4 regions of the Bradyrhizobium barranii subsp. barranii genome follow, and region 4 is predicted to be linked to each of the others. Evidence: predicted binding sites of a transcription regulator. Region 4 holds the regulator's gene; each other region holds the start of a gene.

Region 1 (7,134 bases), 4.3 Mb from region 4:
ATCAACTGCGCGATAGCCGTGGGTGATCGTGTCGCGGCGCTATTTGATAGGGCCTCAACTGCGATCAAGTTCCCCATACTGTGAGCTATCACATCGATGTTGTCATATCCGGCTTTGTAAAGATCGTCGATCACGCGAAGAAAGGCCGTGCGCGAAGCCAACGCGCTTTCTTTGTCATAGAGATAGTCCGCGATATCCCCGCGAGACGGCCATGAGAATAAGATTGTGGTGCCTCTGAACTGAAGATCCCAAGTTATCTGCGCTGCCCGGAAGACGGCGTCGCGGAATTTGGTATTGAAACCATGGACAAACACGAGAGCCTTTTTCTTCTTCGTTGACGCTAGCGTTTTTATCCATTTCGCTTCGTCTGTTTTCTCGATGCTGCGAATAGTAAAATGCTTCGTCGGGTCAAGTGTGTCTCTTCTCAACCTAAATCCGAAGAGCTTAAGGCTCGAGGGCAATTCTATGTTTCCGATGTGGTGTCCTTCAGGCACCCGGACGCGAACGATCCCGACACTCAGATCAGGGTTGCGCTCGCCTGTGTAGCCGCTGACAGCAGTCCAGCCGTTTAAGCTGTAGACAGGAGGTCGATCGCTTGTGAGTGCGGGCTGGGGATGGCCTTCGACATCGGGGGGAGTGTCCGACTGTTTGCGGTTCGTTGCATAGAAAAACTCAACGATACGTGTGTCGATTCTGGAGTCTTGAATCGCGCCGCCTTGGATATCCGGGTCTATTTTGGTGCCGCCGGGTTTAATCGTTGGCCTGATCGGGGCTGCTGTCACATCAAAAGGCGCGCGCCATGGCTCATCATCTGCCAGCGTGACGGGCCTAAACCTCTCGATAGAAATCCATTGAACTGAGTTGGAATCAGTGAGGAACTTCCAGTAACTCTCGTACTGTGTGTTCTGAATCAAAAAAGTCACGCTATTTGGCTCGCGCTCGCGCTCCGATGCCGATAGGCAGCCTCGTAGCCGGTCCGAAAAGCGAGCGTATCTCCCAACGAAATTTTTGGCAGCTTCCGGCTGAACAATTGCCGGCATTCGCTCTGGGGCCTTCCGCGAAAACGCTTCGCAGATCTGAAGGACGTCTCGCTCGGCGACGATCGGTTGCGCGTAGCTGCTCCCGAAGCTCGTTGCGAAGGCAATTGACCAAACAGCCAAGTATTTTAACCAATGCTGGGGCACGGCACTCCCCTCAAAATGAAAATGCAAGAGACCGGGCAGGCGTTCGTCGCGGAGTTTCTCTTCGTCCAGTGGGGCTCCCCGGCGGCCCCGCTCGGTAGTATGCAGTCGTCGTCGGACTTCGGCTGTTGAGAGTTGGGAAGGTCGGGCCTCATTGCCGCGCTCCAGCAAAGGTGTTGCAGCTCTTCACCAATCCAGTTGCGTAACCGACATCGAACCAATGATGGCGCTGCGCAGCGCTGCCATGAGTGAACGAGTCAGGCACTACGTACCCCAAGGCACTTTTCTGCAGGGTGTCATTGCCTAGTGCTTCTGTCGTTCGAATTGCCGCTGCTATGTCGCTCGCGTTGATCTTCGCTTTCTCTTTAATTTTACGCGCCCAAATGCCGGCGAGACAATCGGCCTGCAACTCGAGAAGAACTTGTAACTGGTTTCTCTCCGCCTCCGTTTCCATGCTCTCCTGAAGCTCGCGGACTTTTGGCATAATTCCCAGCAAGTTCTGAACGTGGTGTCCGATTTCGTGGGCTATCACATAGGCCTGAGGAAGTTGACAGTCGGCGCCGCTCGAATCGCAGGCGTGAAGTTCAGTCTGCATCTCTTGGAAGAACGAAAGGTCGAGGTAGACTTTCTGATCATCAGGACAATAAAATGGTCCCATGATTTTCTCGGCTAATCCGCAGGCTGCGTAGGTGGCGCTTGTGTACAGGACGAGACGGGGTGGCCGATAAGTTAGGCGATCGGATGCGAAGATTGCCTGCCAGACCTCCTCCGTGCTGCCCAGAACTCGCGAAACGAAGAGATATATTTTGTCGCGCGGCGCACCGGTCTGGTCGCCCGACCTCGCTGGAAGCTCAGCATAAAGCCACTCGGCTTGCGCGTCATCGCCACTCGTTGTTGCCGTGAATCCTTCACCGAATAGGCGAGCCCGCATGAAGCGGCCAACCTCGATCTGTTCAGTTTGAGCCGCGCCATGACGTTGGAGCGGCTGGACGGTTATTGGCTCGTGATAGCCGACCGTCATTTCCGTCGGAGGATTAAAGACAACTGAACCCGGACCAATCTTGTCGACTTGGTTACGGAGGATGGCAGCGGGGTCTATCGGTGCTGGGCGAACTGCCCAGGCTAAGCCGCCTGTGCAAAGCACCCAGGCAGCAACTGCTATCGAAACAAGCGGTCCTTTGGGCATTGCCGGCCCCCGGCGCTCACGATCCGTGCGAAAAGAGCATTCCAGGGTTGTATGTTCAATGAAATATTTCACACTTTGCGCGCGGCATAGGTGCACGCGATCGGGCCGCCGAATTGTTCCTCCGCGGACCTAAGCGCGTGGGCTACGATGCAAAGGCCCCAACCGCTTGGAGACTATCCGTTTTTTGACCGGACATTGGCGCGACGGCCTGTTCGCGAAGCGTCGTTCTCAGGCCGCGGCTTTGAGGGATTGCTCGCGATAGGCCCAGGGCAGTAGCTGGTCGATGCCGCGACTTGGATGTTCGTTGACGATTCTCGTCAGGACTTCGTTGAGATAGGCAAGCGGGTCGATGCCGCGGATTAGTCGTTCGACCGTATTGTTGTGGAGTTCGACGCGGCCGTCATCGATGAAGCGCGTCGAGCCTTGCCGGCGCAAGAGGGTGTCGAGCGCTGGATGATGTGCGCGATGGTTAAAATCCGAAGAACTCACTTTGAGCACAATTGGTCCGCTGCGCTGTCTCGGAAGCGTACTTCCCATCCGGCCCTCTGTGAGTGCACACCCTAGCTCGCGCCAAACGCCTTGAAAGTGATGATGGTCAGGGTGTCCTGGATGCCCGGCAGCACCTGCACCTTCTCGTTGATGAAGTGGCCGATGTCGGTGTCCTTATCGACGTAGAACTTCACCAGCAAATCGTAATGGCCGGCCGTGGAGTAGATCTCGGAGGCGATCTCGGCTTCGGCAAGCGCGTTGGCGACCGTGTAGGACTGGCCGAGCTTGCATTTGATCTGGACGAAAAAAGGAACCATTGCAGTCACTCCGAAGGCATATCTGGCGGCTAATAGGCCAAAACCGGCCGGATTTAGCAAGCGAACTTGCGGGCCACCGGGCATGCGCGCTAGGACGGGCGATGGCCTCAAGAACGCGGAAAATCGCCCCATGACGACGCCCGTGGCGCTCACCATCGCCGGCTCCGATTCGAGCGGTGGCGCCGGCATCCAGGCTGACCTGAAGACCTTTGCCGCGCTCGGCGTCTATGGCGCCTCCGCCATCACGGCGCTGACGGCGCAGAACACAAAAGGCGTCACCGGCATCCACGCGGTGCCCGCCGAATTCGTCACCGCGCAGATCGATGCCGTGTTTTCCGATCTCGAGGTCGGCGCGGTGAAGATCGGCATGGTGGCGCAGGCCGCCAGCATCGATGCGATCGCGGGCGCGCTGTCGCGCTGGAAGCCAGGGCATATCGTGCTCGATCCCGTGATGGTCGCAACCTCCGGCGATCGCCTGCTCGCCGCGGAGGCGGTGGAAGCCCTGCGCAAGAAGCTGATGCCGCTGGCGTCGGTGATCACGCCTAATCTGCCCGAGGCCGCGGCTCTGCTCGACGAGCCCGTCGCGACACGCGAGGCCGAGATCGAGAGCCAGGGGCGCCGGCTGCTGGCGCTGGGCTGCCGCGCGGTCCTGATCAAGGGCGGGCACGGCGAGGGCGCCGAAAGCATCGACTATCTCGTCGAGGCCGAGAACACGATCGCGCTTGCGGCGCCGCGCGTCGCCACCCGCAACACCCACGGCACGGGGTGCTCGCTGTCCTCGGCCGTCGCGGCGGGGCTTGCCAGGGGCGAGGATCTCGAGCGCGCCGTGCGGAACGCCAAGGCCTGGATCAGCGCAGCGATCGCGGCCGCCGACCGCTTCAGCGTCGGTCACGGCCACGGGCCGGTCCATCATTTCCACAAATTTTACTGATCCGGGCCGCCAGCGGCGCGCGGGACCGCTGCCGTTAACCTGATCAGCCATCGGTTCCGGGGTCTTGCGGAGGCCGTTGCGGCGTCATGTCGCCTGATTGTCGCATGCGACTGATATTCGCGGGACGGGCGAGGCGAGGTTTGATTCGTATCCGAGGGTGCCTCAAAGGTTCATTGGTCATCCCCCTGTCACGGGATATTGTTACAGGCTGTCGCATGGGAAGTTACGATGTGAGTGACGAGAGCCCTGAAAGGCGCTTTCGCACGTTGTTCATCTCCGACGTTCATCTCGGAGCCCGCGGTTCTCAAGCCGACCTGCTGCTCGACTTCCTGCGATACCACGATGCCGACACGATCTATCTCGTCGGAGACATCGTCGACGGCTGGGCGCTGAAATCGAGCTGGCACTGGCCGCAATCGCATAACGACCTGGTCCAGAAGCTGCTGCGCAAGGCGCGCAAGGGCGCCAAGGTCATCTACATTCCCGGCAATCACGACGAGTTCCTGCGCAACTATTACGGCACGCATTTCGGCGGCATCGACGTGGTCGAGAACACCGTCCACACCGGCGTGGACGGCAAGCGCTATCTCGTCATCCACGGCGACATCTTCGACCTCGTGGTGCAGAACGCGCGCTGGCTCGCCCATCTCGGCGACAAGGCCTATGACTTCGCGATCCAGATGAATCGCTTCGTCAACTTCTTCCGGCGCATGTTCAAGGTGCCGTATTGGTCGCTGTCGCAATGGGCCAAGCAGAAGGTCAAGAACGCCGTCAACTATATCGGCGCGTTCGAGCAGGCGCTCGCCGCCGAGGCGCGGCGTCACGACGCCGACGGCGTGATCTGCGGCCACATCCACTATGCCGTGATCCGCGACGAGGGCGGCATCCGCTACATGAATTGCGGCGACTGGGTCGAGAGCTGCACGGCGCTGGTCGAGCATGACGATGGTCATTTCGAGATCATCACCTGGGCGGATCAGGCGCGGAAGCCGGCACAGGTCCCGCAGGTCGCAGCAAGGGCCGCTTGATGCGCATCCTGGTCGCGACCGACGCCTGGCACCCGCAAGTCAATGGTGTGGTTCGGACGCTGACCAAGCTCGCAGACGCCGCCGAGGGGCTCGGCGTCGAGTTCACGTTCCTGACGCCGCAATCGTTCCGCACCTTTGCGATGCCGAGCTACCGCGATGTGCGGCTCGCCATGCCGCGCCCGGCGCGGATCGCGAAGCTGATCGAAGAGGCGCGCCCCGACAGCATCCACATCGCGACGGAGGGGCCGATCGGACTGATGGTCCGCCGCTATTGCCGCCAGCGCAAGCTGCCGTTCACGAGCAGCTTCCACACCCGCTTTCCCGAATATGTCCGCGCCCGCGTGCCGGTTCCGGAATCCCTGATCTGGCGGGCGCTGCGCCGATTTCACGCGCCCAGCCGCGCCGTGATGGCGGCAACGCCGGCGCTCGCCCGCGAGCTTGGCGAACGCGGCTTCGACAACGTCGTGCTGTGGCCGCGCGGCGTCGACACCAGCCTGTTCCACCCCCGTGGGATCGACCTCTGCCTGCCGGCGCCGGTGTTTCTCTCGGTCGGCCGGATCGCGGTGGAGAAGAACCTCGAGGCGTTTCTCGATCTCGATCTGCCCGGCACCAAGGTGATCGTCGGCGACGGCCCGGCGCGGGTCGCGCTGGAAGAAGCCTATCCGGATGCGATCTTCCTGGGCGAGAAGCACGGCGAGGCGCTGGCGGCAATCTATGCTGCTGCCGACGTGTTCGTGTTCCCCAGCAAGACCGACACGTTCGGCCTGGTCCTGCTGGAAGCGCTAGCCAGCGGCCTGCCGGTTGCGGCCTTCCCGGTGAAGGGCCCCCGCGACGTGATCGGCGATGCACCGGTCGGCGCCCTCGATCACGATCTGCGCAACGCCTGCTTCGCGGCGCTCGACGTGTCCCGGCAGGACTGCGTCGAATTCGCCGCCAATTACACCTGGGAGGCCTCGGCGAGGGCATTTGTGGACAGCATCAAGGCGGTTGGCGCGGTGCTTCCAGGCAGGAATGGGGCGGAGCAGGTTAGTTTCGTAGCCTGAAAACCAAGGTTCATCGCGCGCAGGTGTCTTGCCCCGCGCCTCGTCCGGCGCGATAACGTTAGGCATGACCGAACAGCTCCTCCCGATCGGCCCTGCCGATATCGATGCAGCAGCACGCGTGATCGCGCCCTTCGCCATCCGCACCCCGCTGTTGTCCTTTCCCGTGCTCAACGAGCGCGTCGGCGCAAAGGTCTTCCTGAAGCCGGAGATGCTCCAGCGCACCGGCTCCTTCAAGTTCCGCGGCGCTTTCAACAAGGTCGCCTCGATCCCGCAGGACAAGCGCGCCGGCGGTGTCGTCGCGTTCTCGTCCGGCAACCACGCCCAGGGCGTGGCGGCGGCTGCCAAGATCCTCGACATGCACGCGACCATCGTGATGCCCGCGGATGCGCCGCTGTCGAAGCGCGAGCGCACCAAATCCTACGGCGCCGAGGTCGTGCTGTACGATCGCGACCGCGACGACCGCGAGGCGATCTCGCGCGGCATCGCCGAGAAGCGCGGCGCGACGCTGGTCAGGCCCTATGACGATCCGTTCGTGATCGCGGGGCAGGGCACCGCAGGTCGTGAGATCGCGGAGGACATGGCTGCGCTCGGCCTCAGCCCCGACATCGTGGTGGCGCCGGCCTCCGGCGGCGGCCTGATCGCGGGTGTCGCCACGGCAGTGAAGGCGCGCTATCCGCTCGCCGAGATCGTGGTGGCCGAGCCCGAGGCGTTCGACGATCACGGCATTTCGCTGACCGCCGGCCACCGCGAGCCGCATGGGCCTGCGGGCCGCACCATCTGCGATGCGCTGATGGCCCTGATCCCCGGCGAGATGACCTTTGCGATCAACAGCAAGCTCTTGGCGCGCGGCGTGACGGCATCCGACAAGGAAGTCGGTGCGGCCGTGGCCTTTGCCTATCGCGAGCTGAAGCTCGTGGTCGAGCCGGGCGGTGCTGTCGGTCTTGCCGCACTGCTGGCAG
Region 2 (7,134 bases), 5.2 Mb from region 4:
GCACCGCCGTTCCGATCTACGATCACGAGGCGGCGTTTGCGGGCGTGCTCGATGTCTCCTCCTGCCGCGCCGACCGGACCGATGCGTTTTCCAATCTGATCGCGCTCGCGGCAGGTGAGGCGGCGAGGCGCATCGAGGCCGATCTGTTTCGCCGCGCCTTCGCCCATGCCCGCATTGTGCTGACGCAAGGCGCGGACGGCCAGGCCGGCGGCCTCGTCGCGGTCGATGCAGATGATCTCGTGATCGGCGCGACCCGGTCCGCGCGGGTGGGACTCGGGATTGCGCCCGGCCGTCCCTTGCAGCCGGTGCCCGCGGCTGACCTCCTCGGCGGCGAACCCGCGCATGACCATCTTGCCGGCGGCCAGCGCGCGGTGTTGCAGCGGGCGCTGCTGCGCGCGGGCGGCAATGTTTCGGCCGCCGCCAAGGCCCTCGGCGTCAGCCGCGCCACGCTGCACAGGAAGCTCAAGCGGTTCGAACTGAAGCACTGAGCTGGGGCTCTATTTTTCTTCCGCGCCCACCAACTCAACCCTCATGGTGAGGAGGCCGCGAAGCTGCCGTCTCGAACCATGCAGGCCTGGCTGTGCTCGCGGCCATCCTTCGAGACGCGCGCAAGAGCGCGCTCCTCAGGATGAGGGCTGAGTGTGTGGGGGCAGCTGCGTCACCTGTCGCAGAACTGCGACAGGTCGGGCCGGCCATCGCTCACGTCCGGGCTGACAGGAAAACGCTCCCGCGACATCGTTGGCGCAAGTCGTGACCACGCGACGAATTGCGCAAACAGCAAACATCGGGAGTGATCAATGAACAAGGTGGAATTCCTCGGCGTCACCCAGGTTCCGTTCGCCGAACGCTATGACAATTTCATCGGCGGCAAATTCGTCGCGCCAATCTCCGGCAAGTACTTTGACAACGCCTCGCCGGTGAACGGCCAGATCGTCTGCAAGATCGCGCGTTCCAATGCGCAGGACGTCGAGGCCGCCCTCGATGCGGCGCACGCCGCCAAGGGCGCCTGGGGACGCACCAGCGTCGCCGAGCGCGCCGCGATCCTGAACCGGATCGCCGACCGGATGGAAGAGAATCTGGAGCGCCTTGCGGTTGCCGAGACCTGGGACAATGGTAAGCCGATCCGCGAGACCCGCGCCGCCGACCTGCCACTCGCGATCGATCATTTCCGCTATTTCGCCGGCGTGGTGCGTGCGCAGGAAGGCTCGATCGGCGAGATCGACCACGACACCATCGCCTATCATTTCCACGAGCCGCTCGGCGTGGTCGGCCAGATCATCCCCTGGAACTTCCCGCTGCTGATGGCCTGCTGGAAGCTCGCGCCGGCGCTCGCCGCCGGCAATTGCGTGGTGCTCAAGCCCGCCGAGCAGACGCCGGCCTCGATCATGGTCTGGGCCGAGATCATCGGCGATCTCCTGCCGCCCGGTGTCCTCAACATCGTCAACGGCTTTGGCCTCGAGGCCGGCAAGCCGCTCGCCTCCAGCCCGCGGATCGCGAAAATCGCCTTCACCGGCGAGACCTCCACGGGCCGGCTGATCATGCAATATGCCAGCCAGAACCTGATCCCGGTCACGCTGGAGCTCGGCGGCAAGTCGCCGAACATCTTCTTCAACGACGTCACCGCCGAGGACGACGATTTCTTCGACAAGGCGATCGAAGACTTTGTGATGTTCGCGCTGAACCAGGGCGAGGTCTGCACCTGTCCGAGCCGGGCGCTGGTCCACGCCGATATCTATGACCGCTTCATGGAGCGGGCGCTGAAGCGCGTCGCCGCGATCAAGCAGGGCGACCCGCGTGCGGCCGACACCATGATCGGCGCGCAGGCATCTAGCGAGCAGCTCGCCAAGATCCTCTCCTATATCGACATCGGCAAGCAGGAGGGCGCCAAGGTGCTGGCCGGCGGCGGTCGTGCCGAGCTCGGCGGCGATCTTTCCGGCGGCTTCTACGTCCAGCCGACGGTGTTCGAGGGCCACAACAAGATGCGAATCTTCCAGGAGGAGATCTTTGGTCCCGTCGTCTCGGTCACGACCTTCAAGACCGATGACGAAGCGCTCGCGATCGCCAACGACACGCTCTACGGCTTGGGAGCCGGCGTCTGGAGTCGCGATGCCAACCGCTGCTACCGCTTCGGCCGGGCTATCCAGGCCGGCCGGGTCTGGACCAACTGCTACCATGCGTATCCTGCGCATGCCGCGTTCGGCGGCTACAAGCAGTCGGGCGTCGGTCGCGAGACCCACAAGATGATGCTCGATCACTACCAGCAGACCAAGAATCTCCTGGTCAGCTACAGCCCGAAGAAGCTTGGCTTCTTCTGATCGGGCAAGATCTGATTGGGCAAGATCTGATGGGGCAGGAGAGGGCGGCGCAACCTTTGCGCTGCCCTCTCCGTCGTCATCCGTCTGTCAGAGTCTTGAGACAATACGACAGCGCCGACCGTATTCGGTTCGGCGCCCGCGGCATTCGAAGCGATGCCGGGCAAAGACGGAGGCTTGGTGATGCGGAACAGTCGTTCAGGACGGACAATGGGTGTCGCAGCGATGCTGTTCGGCGCGGCAGTGCTGCCGCTGTCGATGGCCTTTGCACAGTCCGGCCCGGCGCCAGCTGGCGCCAAGCCCTTCCTGACCGTCGATGGAAAGGCGCCACTGGTCCTTGGCCATCGCGGCCTGCCGGGCCTGGTACCTGAAGAGACCGAGGCGTCGTACGACCTCGCCGCGGCGCTCGGGACCGATGCGCTCGAAGAGGATTTGCACCTGACCAAGGATTGCGTTCTGGTCGTGCGTCATAACCCCTGGCTGAGCGACAACACCAACATTGCCGAGGTTACGAAGACCAATGCGGCCGTCGCTGCCCGCAAGCGCACCGTGCCCGGTGTGCGCGTCAAGGCCCCGTCGGCCACCGGCGTGCCTGCCGACTACCTGACGGATCTCAGCGACCCGGCCGATCCCAAATCGGTGCTGAAGTCGCTGATCGTGGACGGCGAGGATCATACCAACGATTGGTCGATCAGCGACTTCACCATGGCCGAGCTGAAGCAATGGATCGGCGGCACCACCTATGACGCGGCCAACGAGCGGCCGAAAGTCTTCAACGGCAAGCTCCCTATCATCAGCTTCCAGGACGTCATCGACATCGCCAAGGTCAAGAGCAAGGAGACCGGGCGGACCATCCTCGTCTATCCCGAAACCAAGAACCCGACATGGAACAATGCCCAGGCGATCGCCAATGGCTGCGGCGCGGCCGGCAGCCGTCCGCTCGAGGATGCCCTGATCAAGATCATCAGGGATAACGGCCTCAACACCAAGGACGCTCCCATCCTGGTCCAGAGCTTCGAACCCGGCAGCCTGAAATATATGCGCAGCCACGGCCTCCAGACGCGGCAGGTCCAACTCGTCGACGGCAACGGAATTGACTTCAAAACCGGCAAGGTTCTCCTCAACAACATCACGAATTCGCGCCCGTTCGACTGGACGGTTGCGGGCGATGCGCGCTTGTACGATGCGATGCTGACGCCCGAGGGGCTTGCCGAGATCAAGACCTATGCCGAGGGCATCGGTCCGTGGAAGGCCTATATCGTTCCGCTCAAGATCGCGCCGTGGAAGGACAGCAACGCCGATGGCACGCCCTACAAGGGATCGACGCCGGAGGCTTCGACGCAGGACGCGACCAGCCTTGTCGCGGACGCGCACAAGCTCGGTCTTTTCGTCCATGTCTTCACGTTTCGGAACGAGAAGAAGTATCTTGCCGCCGACTATCGCGGCGACCCGAGCCTTGAATATCTCAAATTCTACCGGCTCGGCGTCGATGGGGTCTTCAGCGACTTCACGCATACCGGCGTTGCCGCCCGTGCGGCGTATTTGCGCGAGTTGGGCTGGTAAAGCCGGCACGGCGAATCGGACGCGCGTGGGATTTCGGATACAAAACGGCGCGTCCGATTTCTCTGCGTTGGCTGCCCACGTTCCCTTCGCTGACCGGTGAGCTAAAGTTGCCCGATCGGCGCCAAAGGTTTTGCAAAGTTTCGGTCACGTTGCAGTGCGGCATAATGAAAGTCGCGCCATGCCGCCGCGGTCCTTTCCAAGGGCGTTTGACTTGGGTTAGAGAGGGCTGAAGTTTTCTCTGACCCGGAATTCCCATGGCCGCACCCAAGAAAGCCGCCGCAAGCACTCCACAGGACAAGACCGACGGCGGTTCGCCCCCGGAATTCACCAGAGAGCAGGAGCTCAAAGCGCTCCGCGACATGCTCCTGATCCGGCGGTTCGAGGAAAAGGCCGGCCAGCTCTACGGCATGGGCGCGATCGGCGGCTTCTGCCACCTCTATATCGGCCAGGAGGCCGTGGTGGTCGGCATGCAGATGGCCCTGAAGCAGGGCGATCAGGTCATCACCGGCTATCGCGACCACGGTCATATGCTCGCCACCGGCATGGAGGCCAACGGCGTCATGGCCGAGCTCACCGGCCGGCGCGGCGGCTATTCCAAGGGCAAGGGCGGCTCCATGCACATGTTCAGCAAGGAGAAGCACTTTTACGGCGGCCACGGCATCGTCGGCGCGCAGGTCTCGCTCGGCACGGGTCTGGCCTTCGCCAACCACTATCGTGGTAACGACAATGTCAGCGTCACCTATTTCGGCGACGGCGCGGCCAACCAGGGCCAGGTCTATGAGAGCTTCAACATGGCGGAGCTCTGGAAGCTGCCGGTGATCTACGTCATCGAGAACAACCGCTACGCCATGGGCACCTCGGTGTCGCGCGCTTCGGCGCAGCAGGATTTCTCCAAGCGCGGCGCGTCCTTCAACATCCCCGGCATGCAGGTCGACGGCATGGACGTCCGCGCCGTGAAGGCCGCGGGCGAGGAGGCGGCGGCCTGGTGCCGTGCCGGCAAGGGCCCCTTCATCCTGGAGATGCAGACCTACCGCTATCGCGGCCATTCGATGTCCGACCCCGCCAAGTACAGAACGCGCGAAGAGGTCGAAAAAGTCCGCCACGACCAGGACCCGATCGAGCAGGTGCGCAACCGCCTGCTCGCGGCCAAGGTGAGCGAGGCCGATCTCAAGGCGATCGACGCCGAGGTCCGCGACATCGTCAATGCGTCCGCCGACTTCGCCCAGCATGATCCCGAGCCGGATGCCGCCGAGCTCTGGACCGACATTTACCGCTGAACGCGCGCAAGCTTTCTTTTGGAGTCGATATGCCAATTCAAGTGCTGATGCCCGCGTTGTCGCCCACGATGGAGAAGGGCAACCTTGCCAAGTGGCTGAAGAAAGAGGGCGAGACGATCAAGTCCGGCGACGTCATCGCCGAGATCGAGACCGACAAGGCGACCATGGAGGTCGAGGCGACCGATGAGGGCACGCTCGGCAAGATCCTGATCCCCGAGGGCACCGCCGACGTCGCGGTGAACACGCCGATCGCGACCATCCTCGCCGATGGCGAGACGGCCGCCGATCTCGCCAAGGCGCCGGCCGCGCCGCCGCCGAGCGTCGCGCAGGAAGTCGCCGAATCCCGCTCGCCGGTCGGCGAAGGCAAGCCGATGATCTCGGCGCCGAGGGCCGCGGCTGCCCCTCAGGCCGTTGCCGAGCCCGATCCGGAAGTGCCCGCCGGCACCGCGATGGTGACGCAGACCATCCGCGAAGCGTTGCGCGACGCCATGGCCGAAGAAATGCGCCGCGACGCCGACGTCTTCGTGATGGGCGAGGAAGTCGCTGAATATCAGGGCGCCTACAAAGTGACCCAGGGCCTGTTGCAGGAATTCGGCGCCAAGCGCGTCATCGACACGCCGATCACCGAACACGGCTTTGCCGGCATCGGCGTCGGCGCTGCCATGACCGGGCTGAAGCCGATCGTTGAGTTCATGACCTTCAACTTTGCCATGCAGGCGATCGACCAGATCATCAACTCAGCGGCCAAGACGCTCTACATGTCCGGCGGCCAGATGGGCTGCTCGATCGTGTTCCGCGGGCCCAACGGCGCCGCCGCGCGTGTCGCCGCCCAGCACAGCCAGGACTACTCGTCCTGGTATTCCAACGTCCCGGGTCTCAAGGTGGTCGCGCCGTTCTCCGCAGCGGACTACAAGGGCCTGCTCAAGGCCGCGATCCGCGATCCCAATCCGGTGATCTTCCTCGAGAACGAGGTGCTCTACGGCCATACCGGCGAAGTGCCGAAGCTCGATGACTTCGTGATCCCGATCGGCAAGGCGCGCATCGTGCGCTCGGGCGGCCATGTCACCATCATCTCCTGGTCGAACGGCATGACCTATGCGCTGAAAGCCGCCGACGAACTCGCCAAGGACGGTATCGAGGCCGAGGTGATCGACCTGCGCACGCTGCGGCCGATGGACACCGAGACCATCGTCAACTCGGTCAAGAAGACCGGCCGTGCGGTCACGGTGGAAGAGGGCTGGGCGCAGAGCGGCGTCGGCGCCGAGATCGCCGCGCGCATCATGGAGAACGCCTTCGACTATCTGGATGCGCCGGTCGCGCGCGTCTCCGGCAAGGACGTCCCGATGCCCTATGCCGCGAACCTGGAGAAGCTCGCGCTGCCGTCGGCAGCCGAAGTGGTCGAGGCCGCCAAAGCCGTCTGCTACAGGTAGATCATGGCGGGCCCGAAGGAGCAGCCATTGCCACCCGACGTCCTCGCCCGCGACGATGCGGTCGAGATCCTGCGCGTATTCGTGCTGGACGGCGGGTTGTCGATGGCGTTCCAGCGCGCCTTCGAGGAGCCCGACATGTGGGGCCTCCTGCTCGTCGATCTCGCCCGTCACGCGGCGCGCGCCTATGCGCGTGAGAGCGAATACACCGAGGAGGATGCGCTGAGCCGGATCCTCGAGATGTTCCAGGCGGAGATTGAACGGCCGACCGATACGGGCACGACGACACCGCGCGGGAAGGGGCACTGATCGTGGCGATCGAAGCCCATCATTTCGATTTCATGCTGGAGGCGATCCGCGAGGCGGATGCCTCGATCGCGCAGGGCGGCCTGCCGATCGGCGCCGTGCTGACGCGCGGCAACGAGATCATTGCCCGCGGCCACAACAACCGCGTGCAGGAAAAGAACGTCATCCTCCACGGCGAGATGAGCTGCCTGCGCGAAGCCGGCGTGATCTCGTTCCACGACACCGTCATGTACACCACGCTGTCGCCAT
Region 3 (7,134 bases), 350 kb from region 4:
CGACGACGAAGGAGATCAACGCCTTCATGAAGAAGTTCGTGACCGCGTCGATCTTCAAGAAGAAGTATGCCGACGTGTTCAAGGGCGACACCAACTGGCGCAAGATCAAGACGGTCGAGAGCGAGACCTATCGCTGGAACATGAGCTCGACCTATGTGCAGAACCCGCCCTATTTCGATGGCATGAAGAAGGAGCCGGAGCCGGTCACCGACATCATCGAGGCGCGCATCCTCGCCATGTTCGGCGACAAGATCACCACCGACCACATCTCGCCGGCCGGTTCGATCAAGCTCACCTCGCCCGCCGGCAAATATCTAAGCGAACACCAGGTGCGTCCGGCCGACTTCAACCAGTACGGCACGCGTCGCGGCAACCATGAAGTGATGATGCGCGGCACCTTCGCCAACATCCGCATCAAGAACTTCATGCTGAAGGGCGCTGACGGAAATATCCCGGAAGGCGGTCTCACCAAGCACTGGCCCGACGGCGAGCAGATGTCGATCTACGACGCCGCGATGAAGTACCAGCAGGAGCAGGTGCCGCTGGTGGTGTTCGCCGGCGCCGAATACGGCAACGGTTCCTCGCGCGACTGGGCTGCGAAGGGCACGCGCCTGCTCGGCGTCCGCGCCGTGATCTGCCAGAGCTTCGAGCGTATCCACCGCTCCAACCTGGTCGGCATGGGCGTGCTGCCGCTGACCTTCGAAGAGGGCACCTCCTGGTCGTCGCTCGGCCTGAAGGGCGACGAGAAGGTCACGCTGCGCGGCCTGGTCGGCGACCTGAAGCCGCGTCAGAAGCTGACCGCGGAGATCGTCTCCGGCGACGGTTCGTTGCAGCGGGTTTCGCTGCTTTGCCGCATCGATACGCTGGATGAGCTCGATTACTACCGGAACGGCGGCATTCTGCACTACGTGCTGCGCAAGCTCGCGGCCTAAGCGCGAATTTGTGAACGGTGGCTCACCGCGACGTGAGTAGAAGGTTAAACGAGGGCGGCCTATCACAATGCCGCCTTCGTGCGTTAGAACACGCGTCCGATGGTCCCGCCCGGCGGAAAACCTCGCCCCGGACGGTTGAATGTACGATGCCCGTAAGACTACGGTGACCATCAGGCGATAGGATCTTCCCCCACGCGTGCGAGGTGTGACGTTCAAAATGACTGCAATGATGGCTTCTAATCTGGTTTCGCGCTGGTCCGGTGCACTCTGGTCGGGAGCACTTGGTATCTGCGCCATCGTCGCCGTCATCCGTCCCGCCGAGGCTGATCCTCGCGCCGTAGTCGAGCTCTTCACATCGCAGGGGTGCTCCTCCTGCCCGCCCGCCGACCAGGTCATCGGCGATCTCTCCAACGACCCGTCGATCATCGCGCTGAGCATGCCGATCGACTATTGGGATTATCTCGGCTGGAAGGACACGCTTGCGGATTCGCGCTTCTCGGCGCGGCAGCGCGCCTATTCGCGCATGCGCGGCGACCGCGAGGTCTATACGCCGCAAGTCGTGGTCAACGGTTCGACGCATGTCATCGGCAGCGATCGCGCCGGCATCGAGAGCGCGATCGGCAAGACCGACAACGGCGCAGGCGTAATGAGCGTGCCGGTGACGATGTCGCTTGCAGGCAAGCAGATCAACGTGTCGGTGGCGGCGAGCAAGGAGTCGGCGGTCTCGCACGGTGAGGTCTGGATCTGCTCGATCACGAAATCGGTGCCGATCGCAATCAGCCGCGGCGAAAATCGCGGACAGCAGATCACCTATCACAACGTCGTGCGCAACCTGCTCAAGGTCGGCGACTGGAACGGGCGTCCGGAAAGCTGGACGGTGCCGTTGGAAAATCTCACGCGCGACGGCGTCGACGGCGCTGTGGTCTATGTCCAGGACGGCAGCCGTGAGAAGCCGGGTGCGATGCTCGGCGCAGCGTACACGTCGCTGCACTAGATCAGATTTCTCTCGCCAGCGTCGTACTCGCTCTCACGCCTCATGGTGAGGAGCGCCCTTGCGCGCGAGGCGGACGATGCTACTCGTCGCCGCGAGAACCATGCAGGCGCGGCTGATGCAGCGGCCTTCCATCCTGCGAGACGCCGCTTCGCGGCTCCCCAGGATGAGGGGAGAGAGTCGTCTTCGCGTCAATCAGAGGGAAGTTGGTCGTGCCGGAAACATCTCGGCACAAACCAAAAAGGACCAACTTGCGTTGGCCCTCCTTGTCGCGCGTACAGACCCGATCCTGACGGTCCCGGGGGGCTGGGGGCTGAGGAATCCGGAACCGAAAGGACCGGGTCAACGCACACAGGTCTTTTCGCAATGCAGGGCGGCAGGCGCTTGGCGGAAAAGCGGCGATATCAAGATTCCTTCTAACGATCCCGTGACGGTTTGCCGCGATAGAATTCCACTCCTGCGTGTGCTCCGATTCGCACCCGATTCAATCAGTTGAGTGAAGAGCCCCTTGCGGCGGGGAACGGTTGGCGCGATCATGCAATTGTCATGATCCGCGGTTCCGGGGACGGTCCTTCGCGGATGCGATCATGCCGCGAGATGAGGAGGCGCTCGATGAGTCTGACGCCGGAGGATGCCGATCCGAGCGAGCAGCGCGCAGTGGCGCGCCCCACCGCTGCGAATGCCCAACCCAACCGGGTGACATTCAACCGGCTGGAACTGAACCGCATCCTCAACCTCTACGGCCGCATGGTCGCCGACGGCGAGTGGCGCGACTATGCCATCGACTTCCTGAAGGACCGCGCGGTGTTCTCGGTCTTCCGCCGCGCCTCGGAAGTGCCGATCTATCGCATCGAGAAGGACCCGCGGCTGGCGCGCAAGCAGGGCATGTACAGTGTGATCTCGGCGACTGGCCTGATCCTGCGCCGCGGCCATGAGCTCGAGCGCGTGCTGCTGGTGATCGATCGCAAGTTGGCGGTGGTTTAGCCTTACGGACGGTGCCGTAGGGTAGGCAAAGGCGCACCGCGCTGTGCCCACCATCTTTCCTCAATCGCCGGGCATGGTGGGTACGCTTCCGCCTTCGCTCTCCGAGCTACGGCGGACAAGTCGCTTTGCCCGCCCTACGAGGCTATTTCGGCACCGTGCTCGCGCCCTCGCCCAGATCCCGCTGCATCATCACCGTGTCGAGCCAGCGGCCGAATTTCAGGCCAACATTGGGATGCGTGCCGATCATCTTGAAACCGCCGCGCGTGTGCACGCCGATCGAACCGGCATTGGCGGAATCGCCGATCACCGCGATCATCTGGCGGAAGCCGCGCGCCTCGCATTCGGTGATCAGCCGCTCCAGCAGCAACGAGCCGATGCCGCGGCGGTGGAACGCGGGATCGAGATAGATCGAGTTCTCGACCGTGAAGCGGTAGGCCGGCCGCGGCCGGTAGGCGCCGGCATAGGCATAGCCGGCGACGCTACGATCGAGGATGGCGACGAAATAGGGATAGCCGCCGTCGATCAGCGCGCGGTAGCGGCGCGTCATCTCGGCCAGATCCGGCGGCGCCAGCTCGAATGTCGCGGTGCCCTCGCGGACGGCCTGCTTGTAGATGGCGGTGATGGCGGGAAGGTCGGCCTCAATGGCGGGCCTGATCTCAGGTGCGGACATGGCGGCGAGATTAGAGCCTTCCCGCGGTCACTGGAAGGGGCAACACCGCTTCCCCATGCTCCGTCATCGCCAGCGCAGCAGCCCTCCAATCTTCTCCGCTGTCATGCCCCGCGCAGGCGGGGCATCCAGTACTCCGAGACAGCGCGGCTAGAACCGAGCCGCTGCGGCATACTGGATCGCTCGCCCCAGTGCGCAATTGCGCACAAGGCGGGCGATGACAGCGGGGGGCGTTGCGCATCCCGGCCCAAACAAAAACCCCGGCCTCTCGGCCGGGGTTCGTATCCGTTCGCTCGTCGAAGCGCTTAGTCGCGCTGGCCGAGAAGCTGCAGGAGCAGCGTGAACAGGTTGATGAAGTTCAGGTACAGCGACAGTGCGCCGGTGATGGCCGCACGCTCTGCGATGTCACCGCCGGCCGAGGCGTAGCCGTAGATGTAGTCGTTCTTCAGCCGCTGGGTATCCCAGGCGGTGAGGCCCGCGAACACCAGCACGCCCACCACCGAGACGATGAACTGCAGCATCGTGCTCGCCAGGAACAGGTTGACCAGGCTCGCGATGATGATGCCGATCAGGCCCATGAACAGGAACGAGCCCATCCCGGTCAGATCACGCTTGGTGGTGTAGCCGTAGAGGCTCAGCGCGCCAAACGTGGCCGCGGTGATGAAGAACACCCGCACGATCGAGGTGTGCGTGAACACCAGGAAGATCGAGGACAGCGAGATGCCCATCAGCGCCGCGAACACCCAGAACAGGATCTGCGCGGTCGAGGGGGCGAGACGGTTGATGCCCGCCGAGATCACGAACACCATCGCGAGCGGCGCGAGCATGAACAGCCACTTCAGGGGGCTGACGAACATCGCGTAGCCGAACGGCGTCAGGAACAGCTTGCCGACGCGGACGGCTTCCGGGGTCGGAACGTCGGTCACGGCGGCCATATAGACGCCGAGCGCGGCCAGGCCGGTGATGGCGAGGCCGATGCTCATGTAATTGTAGATGCGCAGCATATAGGCGCGCAGGCCGGCATCGACCGTCGCGGCGTCAACACGCCCGGCGGCCCTGCCGAAAGGAGAAGCGTAGTTACGGTCTAGGTCCGACATGGTCGAATTCCCGTTGGTTAGCCCGGTCCGGCATGAGGGTCGCCATGCCGCCGGTTCGTCAAATTCTATCTCGGATACCGATCTGTGCCGACTAAATTCTGGCTCATAATCGGGGGTCCGAACCCATTGGATATGTGGGAAACTAACACATTCGCTGCAACCGTCCACGCGCGGCTGAATGTCGCCCTCGCCCGCAATCCTGGCGAGCAGACGTGGTTAATCGCTGGAATCGTGCGATTCCGACATCGCGGGCTCGCCCGCTACCATTTGTCACAAATTCCGCAACACCGTGGCGGGCTTTTTGTTCAATGCCAGCAGCGTCCCAGCGAGGCCAAGTCCGACCGTGACCACCAGGGCCGCCGCGACCACGCCGGCCGCGCTGCCGGCCTGCCAGACGAAACTTAGCGTCATCAGCCGCGTCACGATCATCCAGGCCGCGACGCTGCCGGCGATCACGCCGAACACCGCGGTGGCAAGTCCGATCAGCAGGTATTCGAGGGCATAGGCGCCGAGCAGCCGCAGCCGGGTCGCGCCGAGGGTCTTGAGGATCACCGCATCGTAGACCCGGTGGCGGTGGCCGGCGGCGAGCGCGCCGCCCAGCACCAGGATCGCCGAGATCAGGGTCACCGCGCTGGCGCCGCGGATCGCGAGCGCCAGATTGGTCACGACCGAGCCGACCGTCTCCATCACCTCGCGCACGCGCACGCTCGTCACCATCGGATAGGTGTCGGCGACTTGCCTGATGATCTTGCCGTCGCCGGCCGCAGTGCCGCCGGCCTCGGTGAGTGTCGCGATATGGGTGTGCGGCGCGCCCTTGAAGGCGTTGGGCGAGAACACCAGCACGAAATTGATGCCCATGCCCTGCCAGTCGATGGTGCGCAGATTGCCGATTTTGGCCGGGATGTCGCGGCCGAGCACGTTGACCACGATCTCGTCGCCGAGCTTGAGGCCGAGCCCGTCGGCGATCTTCTTCTCCATCGAGACCAGCAGCGGGCCGGAATAGTCGGCGCTCCACCATTCGCCCTCGACCACCTTGGAACCCTTCGGCAATTCGGCGGTATAGGTCAGGCCGCGGTCGCTTTGCAGCACCCATTCGGAATCGGTGGTGGGCTTGAGGTCCTCGGCACGCACGCCGCGCGCGGCGACGATGCGGCCGCGCAGCATCGGCACGTCCTCGACCTTTGCGCCCGGCGCGATCCGGCGCAGATAGCCGTCGAACTGCTCGGCCTGCGTGCTCGGGATGTCGATGAAGAAGAACGACGGCGCGTGCTCGGGGAGGGCCGCAAGGAACTGCCGGCGCAGATTGCCGTCGATCTGGGTGATGGTGACGAGCACGGCGAGCCCGAGCCCGAGCGACAGCACGACGGAGGGCGTCAGCGCGCCGGGCCGGTGGATGTTGGCGATCGCCAGCCGCAGCATCGGCAGGCGCGTGCGCGGCAGCCGGCGCGCGATCGTCATCAGCAGGGCGGCGATGCCGCGGAGCAGGGCGAACACGACGACGGAGGAGGCCACGAACACCGCGGCAATGCGCTTGTCGAAGGACAATCCGATCACGACCGCGATCAGCAGCGCGATCACGACGGCCATGAACACCACATAGCTCCAGCGCGGCCGGTGCCATTCGGAGCTGATGGTGTCGCGGAACAGCGCCGCGACCGGCACGTCGTGTACCCGCCCGAGTGGCCACAGGCCGAAGGCGAGCGCCGTGAGCAGGCCGTAGACGAAGGACAGCGCGAGCTCGTCGGCATGTACGGCCGGCACCACCGGCAGCGGCAGCAGTTTTCCGAACAGGCCGACGATGGCGAACGGCATGGCGGCGCCGAGCGCAAGGCCGATCACCGAGCCAATTCCCGCCAGCAGGAGGACCTGCGCCAGATAGATACCGAACACGTCGCGGCCGGTGGCGCCGACCGCCTTGAAGGCCGCGATGACCTCGAGCCGGCGGTCGATATGGCTCTTGACGGCATTGGCGACGCCGACGCCGCCGACCAGGAGCGCGGCGAGGCCGACCAGCGTCAAAAATTGCGTGAAGCGGTTGATGTTGCGCTCCAGCTGCGGCGAGGCATTGGAGCGGCTGCGGATCTCCCAGCCGGCCTGCGGCGCAGCGTTGCGCGCGTCCGCGATGAAGGCGTCGGTGGCGCGCTCGCTGTTGCCGGTGTCAGGCAGCTTCACCCGGTAGACCCAGCGCACCAGGCTGCCGGGCTGGATCAGGCCGGTGGCGCGCAGGCCCGCCTCGCTGATCAGGAAGCGCGGCCCGAAACCGATGCCGCCGGCGAGCTTGTCCGGCTCGGCTTCGACGGTGCTGCGGATCTGGAACGTTGCGCTTCCGATGGTGACGCGGTCGCCGGTCTTCAGCGACAGCCGCGCCAACAGCGTCGGATCGGCGGCGGCACCGAACGCGCCGTCGCGCTCCGCGAGCAGGTCGGACATCGGCAGCGGCGGCGCCAGCGTCAGCTGACCCAG
Region 4 (7,134 bases):
GGATGTACGACCTCTATCCGGGCCAGCGCGTCACCGGTCAGCTCATGCTCGACCAGACCAACGTCCTCGACCCCAAGCTGGACCTCAATTTGCTGCGCGCCCGCGTCGGCATGGTGTTCCAGAAGCCGACGCCGTTCCCGATGACGATCTACGAGAACATCGCCTTCGGCATCCGCCTTTACGAGAAGATCTCGAAGTCCGAGATGGACGACCGCGTCGAGAAGGCGCTGCGCGGCGGCGCGCTGTGGAACGAGGTCAAGGACAAGCTCAACGCCTCCGGCCTGTCGCTCTCCGGCGGCCAGCAGCAGCGCCTCTGCATCGCCCGCACGGTCGCGGTGCGGCCCGAGGTGATCTTGTTCGACGAGCCCTGCTCGGCGCTCGACCCGATCTCGACCGCCAAGGTCGAGGAGCTGATCCAGGAGCTGTCCGAGAACTACACGATCGCGATCGTCACCCACAACATGCAGCAGGCGGCGCGCGTCTCCGACAAGACCGCCTTCATGTATCTCGGCGAGCTGATCGAGTTCGACGACACCAGCAAGATCTTCACGTCGCCGACCGACCGGCGCACGCAGGATTACATCACCGGCCGGTTCGGCTGAGGAGACGGAACATGGGTTCTGAACATACCGCAAAGGCCTTCGACACCGACCTCCAGGAGCTCACGCGCCTGGTCGCTGAGATGGGCGGCATCGCCGAGCGCATGATCGTCGATTCCGTCGACGCGCTGATCCGCCGCGACGTCGCGCTCGGCCAGCGCGTCGTCACCATCGACGCCGAGCTCGACGCGCTTCAGAAGAAGATCGAGGAGCGCGCCGTGCTCACCATCGCGCGCCGCCAGCCGATGGCGGTGGATCTGCGCGAGATCGTCGGCGCCATGCGCGTCGCGACCGATCTCGAGCGGATCGGCGACCTCGCCAAGAACATGGGCAAGCGCGTCGCGGCGCTGGAGACGGATTTCCATCCGCTCAAGCTGTTCCGCGGCCTGGAGCACATGACCGACCTCGTGCAGCAGCAGGTCAAGTCGGTGCTGGACGCCTATGCCGCGCACGATCTGCCGGCGGCGATGGCGGTGTGGAAGGGCGACGAGGAAGTCGACGCCATCTGCACCTCGCTGTTCCGCGAGCTCCTCACCTACATGATGGAGGATCCGCGCAACATCTCGTTCTGCATCCATCTGATGTTCTGCGCCAAGAACATCGAGCGCATCGGCGACCACGCCACCAACATCGCCGAGACCGTGTTCTACATGATCGAGGGCCAGGCGATCACCGACAAGCGGCCGAAGGGCGACATGACGACCTTCGCCACGACGGTCCCGAACACTTAAGGAGCGACGAACACCATGGGCGCACGCATTATGGTGGTTGAGGACGAGGAAGCTCTCACCGAGCTTCTCCGCTACAACCTCGAAGGCGACGGCTATGACGTCGAGACGGTGATGCGCGGCGACGATGCCGACACCCGCCTCAAGGAGCATATCCCCGATTTGATCGTGCTCGACTGGATGCTGCCGGGCCTCTCCGGCATCGAGCTGTGCCGGCGGCTGCGCACCCGGCCCGAGACCAAGCAGCTCCCGATCATCATGCTCACCGCGCGCGGCGAGGAGAGCGAGCGGGTGCGGGGCCTTGCGACCGGCGCCGACGACTACATCGTCAAGCCGTTCTCGGTGCCGGAGCTGCTGGCACGCGTGAAGGGCCTGCTCAGGCGCGCCAGCCCCGAGCGGCTTGCCACGGTGCTCGCCTATGGCGACATCGAGCTTGACCGCGACAAGCGTCGCGTGGCGCGTTCGGGCCGGCCGATCGATCTCGGTCCGACCGAGTATCGCCTGCTGGAGTTCTTCCTGGAGCATCCCGGCCGCGTGTTCTCGCGCGAGCAGCTGCTCGACAGCGTCTGGGGCCGTGACATCTACATCGACGAGCGCACCGTCGACGTCCATATCGGCCGCCTGCGCAAGCTGCTCAATCTCGGCCGCGAGCAGGACCCGATCCGCACCGTCCGCGGCGCGGGCTACGCACTGGACGATCGCTTTGCGAAGGCGGAGCAGGCGTAAGGGGTTGCTGTGGCAGACGTGATTTAGCGGGCTGCCACCGCATCCTCAATGTCGTCCCTGCGAACGCAGGGACCCATACCCACAGGGAGTGGTTTGGCGACGACTCGGAGTGATCATCCCGCGCAATAACTACGCGCCGGGATTATGGGTCCCTGCGTTCGCAGGGACGACACCGAGTGAGTTGAGCCGTCACGCGTGACGGCGCCGTCTTCGTAGTCAGCTAATCCGATACCTCAGCGCGGACCCGGCTTCGCCGGCGCGCGCCGGCGATCGGCCGCGGGCTGATACGCCACGCGCGAGTGCTGGGCGCAGTAGGGCAGGCCGGAGAGCGCCTTGCCGCCGCAGAAGAAGAAATCCGGGCTCGAGGGATCGCCGACCGGCCAGTGGCAGGTCGCCTCGTTCAGCTCCAGCAGCGACAGCCGCTGGCTCATCGGCACGACGTTGTCGTAGGTGACCGGTTCGGCCTCGACCTCGACTTCGAAGGCTTGCGCCAGCGCGGTGTTGCCGCGTGCGATCGGGCGGGTCACCCGCATCATGTGCTGCGCCGGACGCGCCTTGCGCGGCCGCGGCGCTGCCGATGAAGGGCTCTTGGCGCGGCCCGACAGGCCGAGCCGGTGCACTTTGCCGATTACGGCATTGCGGGTCACATTGCCGAGTTCAGCGGCGATCTGGCTGGCCGAAAGTCCGGCCTCCCAGAGCTTTTTCAGCTGCTCGACGCGATCATCCGACCAGGTCAAAACGGTCATTGCACCCTTTCCTTCGCCGGCGCCTGCCATCCTGGCGGCCGCACGGCGAATGCCTAAGCTTCGAAAAACCCGTGCCGCCAGAATCCCTTAAGGCTCGCCGGGCGCACCAGATGCGCCCGAACGCTTACGCCGGTACATGAGGACTTAGAGGATCAGAGCTGCTGCACGAGATGTCGTATCTGACAAGCCAAACGCTACAATATGGCGTGACTCACGCGCAAGAGTCCGCCGACTCGCTTCCACATGTTCCGTGGCGGAAATACGCAAAATCGCCACCGCAAGACTACGGATTCTGCGTTTCGCGAGGCTTTCCGGGCGGCATTGACACCGGTTTCACCAGGCATAAGATAGTCATACGTGCCGCCCTTAAAAGGCGGCACGTTTCGTTTTCCGGGCCGGTCAATGGTGCGTTGCGCAATGCACGCTCACACCGTCCGCAACATTCAAGTGATCGTCATGACTAACAGCGCAGCGCCGCATTTGCTCCCCGTTTTCGCGAGGTCCGACCTCGGTTTCGAGCGCGGTGAAGGCTGCTGGCTGATTGCGACCAATGGCGATCGCTATCTCGATTTCACCTCGGGCGTGGCGGTGAATGCGCTCGGCCATGCTCATCCTGCGTTGGTCAAGGCGTTGCAGGAGCAGGCCACCAAACTCTGGCACATGTCGAACCTGTTCCAGAGCCCGGACGGCGAGAAGCTCGCCGCGCGTCTGTGCAACGAAAGCTTCGCGGACTTCGTGTTCTTCTGCAATTCCGGCGCCGAAGCGCTGGAAGGTGTGATCAAGCTCGTCCGCCATCATCACTTCTCCAAGGGCCATCCGGAGCGTTACCGCATCATCACCTTCGAAGGCGCCTTCCACGGCCGCACGCTGGCAACGCTCGCCGCGACCGGTTCGGCAAAATATCTCGAAGGGTTTGGCCCGCCGATGGACGGCTTCGACCAGGTCCCGCATGGCGACATCGAAGCCGTCAAGAAGGCGATCGGTCCGCAGACCGCCGGCATCCTGATCGAGCCGATCCAGGGCGAGGGTGGCGTGCGTTCGGCAACGCCCGCCTTCCTGAGGGCGTTGCGCCAGCTCTGCGACGAGAAGGGCCTGCTGCTCGCGTTCGACGAGGTGCAGACCGGCATGGGCCGCACCGGCGATCTGTTCGCGCATCGCCGCACCGGCGTCACGCCTGACGTGATGTCGCTGGCCAAAGCGCTCGGTGGCGGCTTCCCGATCGGCGCGGTGCTGGCGACCGCGGACGCGGCTGCCGGCATGGGGCCCGGCTCGCACGGCTCGACCTTCGGCGGCAATCCGCTCGCGATCTCGGCTGCCAACGCCGTGCTCGACGTCATGCTCAAGCCCGGCTTCTTCGATCACGTGCAGAAGATGTCGCTGCTGCTCAAGCAGAAGCTCGCCTCCGTGATCGATCGTTATCCTGACATCGTTAGCGAAGTGCGCGGCGAAGGCCTTCTGATCGGCATCAAGGCCGTGGTGCCGTCAGGCGATCTCGGCGCGGCATTGCGCAACGAAAAATTGCTCACGGTCGGCGCCGGCGACAATGTCGTGCGCTTCCTGCCGCCCTTGATCGTCACCGAAGCCGAGATCGAGGACAGCGTCGGGCGGCTCGAACGCGCCTGCGCCGCGATCTCGTCCAGTCAGACCAATCGGGCGGCAAGCTGATGAGCAAGTCCCCGAAGCACTTTCTGGATATCAACGAGCTCCCGTTGTCGGAGCTCAAGAGCATGCTCGCGGCCTCCTCCGCCATGAAGGCGAAGCAGAAAGCGCACCAGCCGGTGAAGCCGCTGGAAGGCAAGACGCTGGCGATGATCTTCGAGCGTCCCTCCACGCGCACCCGCGTCTCGTTCGACGTCGCCATGCGCCAGCTCGGCGGCGAGCCGATCATGCTGACCGGCGCCGAGATGCAGCTCGGCCGCGGCGAGACCATCGCCGACACGGCGCGCGTGCTGTCGCGCTATGTCGACGCCATCATGATCCGCATCCTCAATCACGAGGCCCTGCTGGAGCTGGCGGAATATGCGACGGTGCCCGTCATCAACGGCCTGACGCGGCGCTCGCACCCTTGCCAGGTGATGGCCGACCTCATGACCTACGAAGAGCATCGCGGCCCGATCGAGGGCAGGACGGTGGCCTGGACCGGCGACGACAACAACGTGCTGGCGTCCTGGGCGCATGCCGCCGAGCGCTTCAAGTTCAAGCTCAATGTCGCGACGCCGCCGGAGCTTGCGCCGAAAAAGGTGATGCGGGACTTCATCAAGGCCACCGGCGCGCCGATCGTGCTCGGCACCGATCCCGAGGCCGCCGTGAAGGGCGCCGACTGCGTCGTCACCGACACCTGGGTGTCGATGGGTGACAAGGAAGGCGAGCACCGTCACAACGTGCTCAAGCCCTATCAGGTCAATTCGAAGCTGATGTCGCTGGCCAAGCCCGATGCGCTGTTCATGCATTGCCTGCCCGCCCATCGCGGCGAGGAAGTCACGGACGAAGTGATCGACGGCCCGCAATCGGTCGTGTTCGACGAGGCCGAAAACCGCCTGCATGCGCAGAAGGGCATTCTGGCCTGGTGCTTTGACGCGGTGAAGTAATCTCACTTGTAGCCCGGATGGAGCGCAGCGAAATCCGGGTTTGTGTCCGCAGTTGGAGTGGTCCCGGATTGCGCTACGCTCCATCCGGGCTACGCGGGCTATCGCGTAATCCTGTGGCTATGGGTCCCGTATCAGCGCTTTGCGCGCCCCGGGACGACATCGAATTTGCAGGATCCTGTGCGATCATAAGTGCATCCGGAACACACCACCCTTGAGCCCTCTTCCATTTTCCTCCATCGACCCCAGATAAAGCGCCATGGTTTCCCAATCCCCTGACATGAATACCGGGCCTGAAGGCCCGGTTCGCGCACCATCAGCGGTTCCCATCGATGACAACGTGCTGCCGTACGAGGTCGACGCACTCGACGTGCGCGGCCGCCTCGTGCGGCTCGGTCCCGCGCTCGACGAGATCCTGACCAAGCACGATTATCCCGCTGCCGTGGGCAAGCTGCTCGGCGAGGCCATCGTGCTGACGACGCTGCTCGGCTCGGCGCTGAAGTTCGAGGGCCGCTTCATCCTCCAGGCCCAGACCGACGGTCCGGTGTCGTTCCTGGTCGTCGACTACATGGCGCCGGATCGCCTGCGCGCCTATGCGCGCTACGATGCCGAGCGCCTCGGCGAGACAAAGGATTCCGGCGCGCTCCTCGGTAACGGTCATCTCGCCATGACCATCGACCAGGGTCCCGACATGAGCCGCTACCAGGGTCTGGTCGCGCTCGACGGCGGCAGCCTGGAAGATGCCGCCCACGAATATTTCCTGCGCTCCGAGCAGATCCCGACGCGTGTGCGTCTCGCGGTCGGTGAGGAGTGGCGCTCGAACGACGGTGGCAAGCATCGCTGGCGCGCCGGCGGCATGCTGATGCAGTTCCTGCCGAAGGCGCCCGAGCGCGCGCGTCAGGCCGATTTGCATCCCGGCGATGCGCCCGAAGGCGCGGAGGTGCATGCTGTCGCCGAAGACGACGCCTGGGTCGAGGCGCGTTCGCTGGTCGAGACCGTCGAGGACGTCGAGCTGATCGACCCAGAACTCTCTGGCGAGCGGCTGCTGTTCCGCCTGTTCCACGAGCGCGGCGTGCGCGTGTTCAATCCGCTGGTGCTGAAGGCGCAATGCTCCTGCTCGCGCGACGCGGTTGGTGCGATGCTGAAGAGCTTCTCGCCCGACGACCGCGCCGCGATGGTCAAGGACGACAAGGTCGTCGTGACCTGCGAGTTCTGCTCGTCGGTGTACCAGTTCACGCCGCACGAGGCCGGCGTGGAAGACGCGTAGGCGTCGCATCCTCCGTCGTTGCGCGCGCAGCGAAGCAGTCCAGTCGTAGGGTGGGCAAAGGGCAGCGTGCCCACCATCTTATGCGCCACGTTTGGAATGGTGGGCACGGCGCTTTGCGCCTTTGCCCACCCTACGGCGCCGCGCTAGTTCAACACCCGCTTGTTGTCCGGGCTGTCCAGCGAGAATGTCGGCACGTCGATCTCGAAGCGTTCGCCGCTTTCGCTGACCATCTGGTAGCGGCCGGTCATGAAGCCCGAGGCGGTCGCGAGCGGCACGCCGGAGGTGTATTCGAAGCGCTCGCCGGGAGCCAGGGTCGGCTGCTCGCCGACGACGCCCTCGCCCCTGACCTCCTGCTGGCGGCCGGTGGCGTCGGTGATGATCCAGTGCCGCGTCTTCAGCTGCACGGTTTCGTCGCCGGAATTGGTGATGACGATGGTGTAGGACCAGAAATAGCGGGAACGGTCAGCCGACGACTGCTCCGGA

What was found. Region 4 encodes PhoB, which activates phosphate uptake and scavenging genes when phosphate is short. Its sites were predicted from a motif close to TGTCATNNANCTGTCAT; they were not measured.
Region 1: the regulator PhoB is predicted to act here: its motif matches at 4,280-4,296, upstream of J4G43_RS35260 (UDP-2,3-diacylglucosamine diphosphatase).
Region 2: the regulator PhoB is predicted to act here: its motif matches at 2,390-2,406, upstream of J4G43_RS28875 (glycerophosphodiester phosphodiesterase family protein).
Region 3: the regulator PhoB is predicted to act here: its motif matches at 2,455-2,471, upstream of J4G43_RS02070 (DUF2794 domain-containing protein).

The regions. Positions count from the first base shown of each region.
Region 1 covers NZ_CP086136.1:7,200,219-7,207,352, reverse strand. Annotated here, with positions in the region: gene J4G43_RS35285 (alpha/beta hydrolase) at 1-1,184, opposite strand, end outside; gene ypfJ (KPN_02809 family neutral zinc metallopeptidase) at 1,333-2,439, opposite strand; partial or broken gene J4G43_RS35275 (transposase domain-containing protein) at 2,596-2,805, opposite strand; gene J4G43_RS35270 (Lrp/AsnC ligand binding domain-containing protein) at 2,928-3,173, opposite strand; gene thiD (bifunctional hydroxymethylpyrimidine kinase/phosphomethylpyrimidine kinase) at 3,304-4,104, shown strand; gene J4G43_RS35260 (UDP-2,3-diacylglucosamine diphosphatase) at 4,320-5,132, shown strand; gene J4G43_RS35255 (glycosyltransferase family 4 protein) at 5,132-6,175, shown strand; gene J4G43_RS35250 (threonine/serine dehydratase family protein) at 6,240-7,134, shown strand, end outside.
Region 2 covers NZ_CP086136.1:5,969,396-5,976,529, reverse strand. Annotated here, with positions in the region: gene J4G43_RS28885 (helix-turn-helix domain-containing protein) at 1-488, shown strand, start outside; gene adh (aldehyde dehydrogenase) at 798-2,315, shown strand; gene J4G43_RS28875 (glycerophosphodiester phosphodiesterase family protein) at 2,523-3,875, shown strand; gene pdhA (pyruvate dehydrogenase (acetyl-transferring) E1 component subunit alpha) at 4,130-5,152, shown strand; gene J4G43_RS28865 (pyruvate dehydrogenase complex E1 component subunit beta) at 5,182-6,582, shown strand; gene J4G43_RS28860 (DUF5076 domain-containing protein) at 6,586-6,888, shown strand; gene J4G43_RS28855 (nucleoside deaminase) at 6,891-7,134, shown strand, end outside.
Region 3 covers NZ_CP086136.1:438,249-445,382, forward strand. Annotated here, with positions in the region: gene acnA (aconitate hydratase AcnA) at 1-932, shown strand, start outside; gene J4G43_RS02065 (DUF1223 domain-containing protein) at 1,150-1,926, shown strand; gene J4G43_RS02070 (DUF2794 domain-containing protein) at 2,536-2,907, shown strand; gene J4G43_RS02075 (GNAT family N-acetyltransferase) at 3,050-3,577, opposite strand; gene J4G43_RS02080 (Bax inhibitor-1/YccA family protein) at 3,880-4,671, opposite strand; gene J4G43_RS02085 (ABC transporter permease) at 4,942-7,134, opposite strand, start outside.
Region 4 covers NZ_CP086136.1:789,379-796,512, forward strand. Annotated here, with positions in the region: gene pstB (phosphate ABC transporter ATP-binding protein PstB) at 1-602, shown strand, start outside; gene phoU (phosphate signaling complex protein PhoU) at 614-1,330, shown strand; gene phoB (phosphate regulon transcriptional regulator PhoB) at 1,346-2,053, shown strand; gene J4G43_RS03870 (GcrA family cell cycle regulator) at 2,287-2,799, opposite strand; gene J4G43_RS03875 (aspartate aminotransferase family protein) at 3,256-4,464, shown strand; gene argF (ornithine carbamoyltransferase) at 4,464-5,387, shown strand; gene J4G43_RS03885 (Hsp33 family molecular chaperone) at 5,644-6,651, shown strand; gene apaG (Co2+/Mg2+ efflux protein ApaG) at 6,795-7,134, opposite strand, start outside.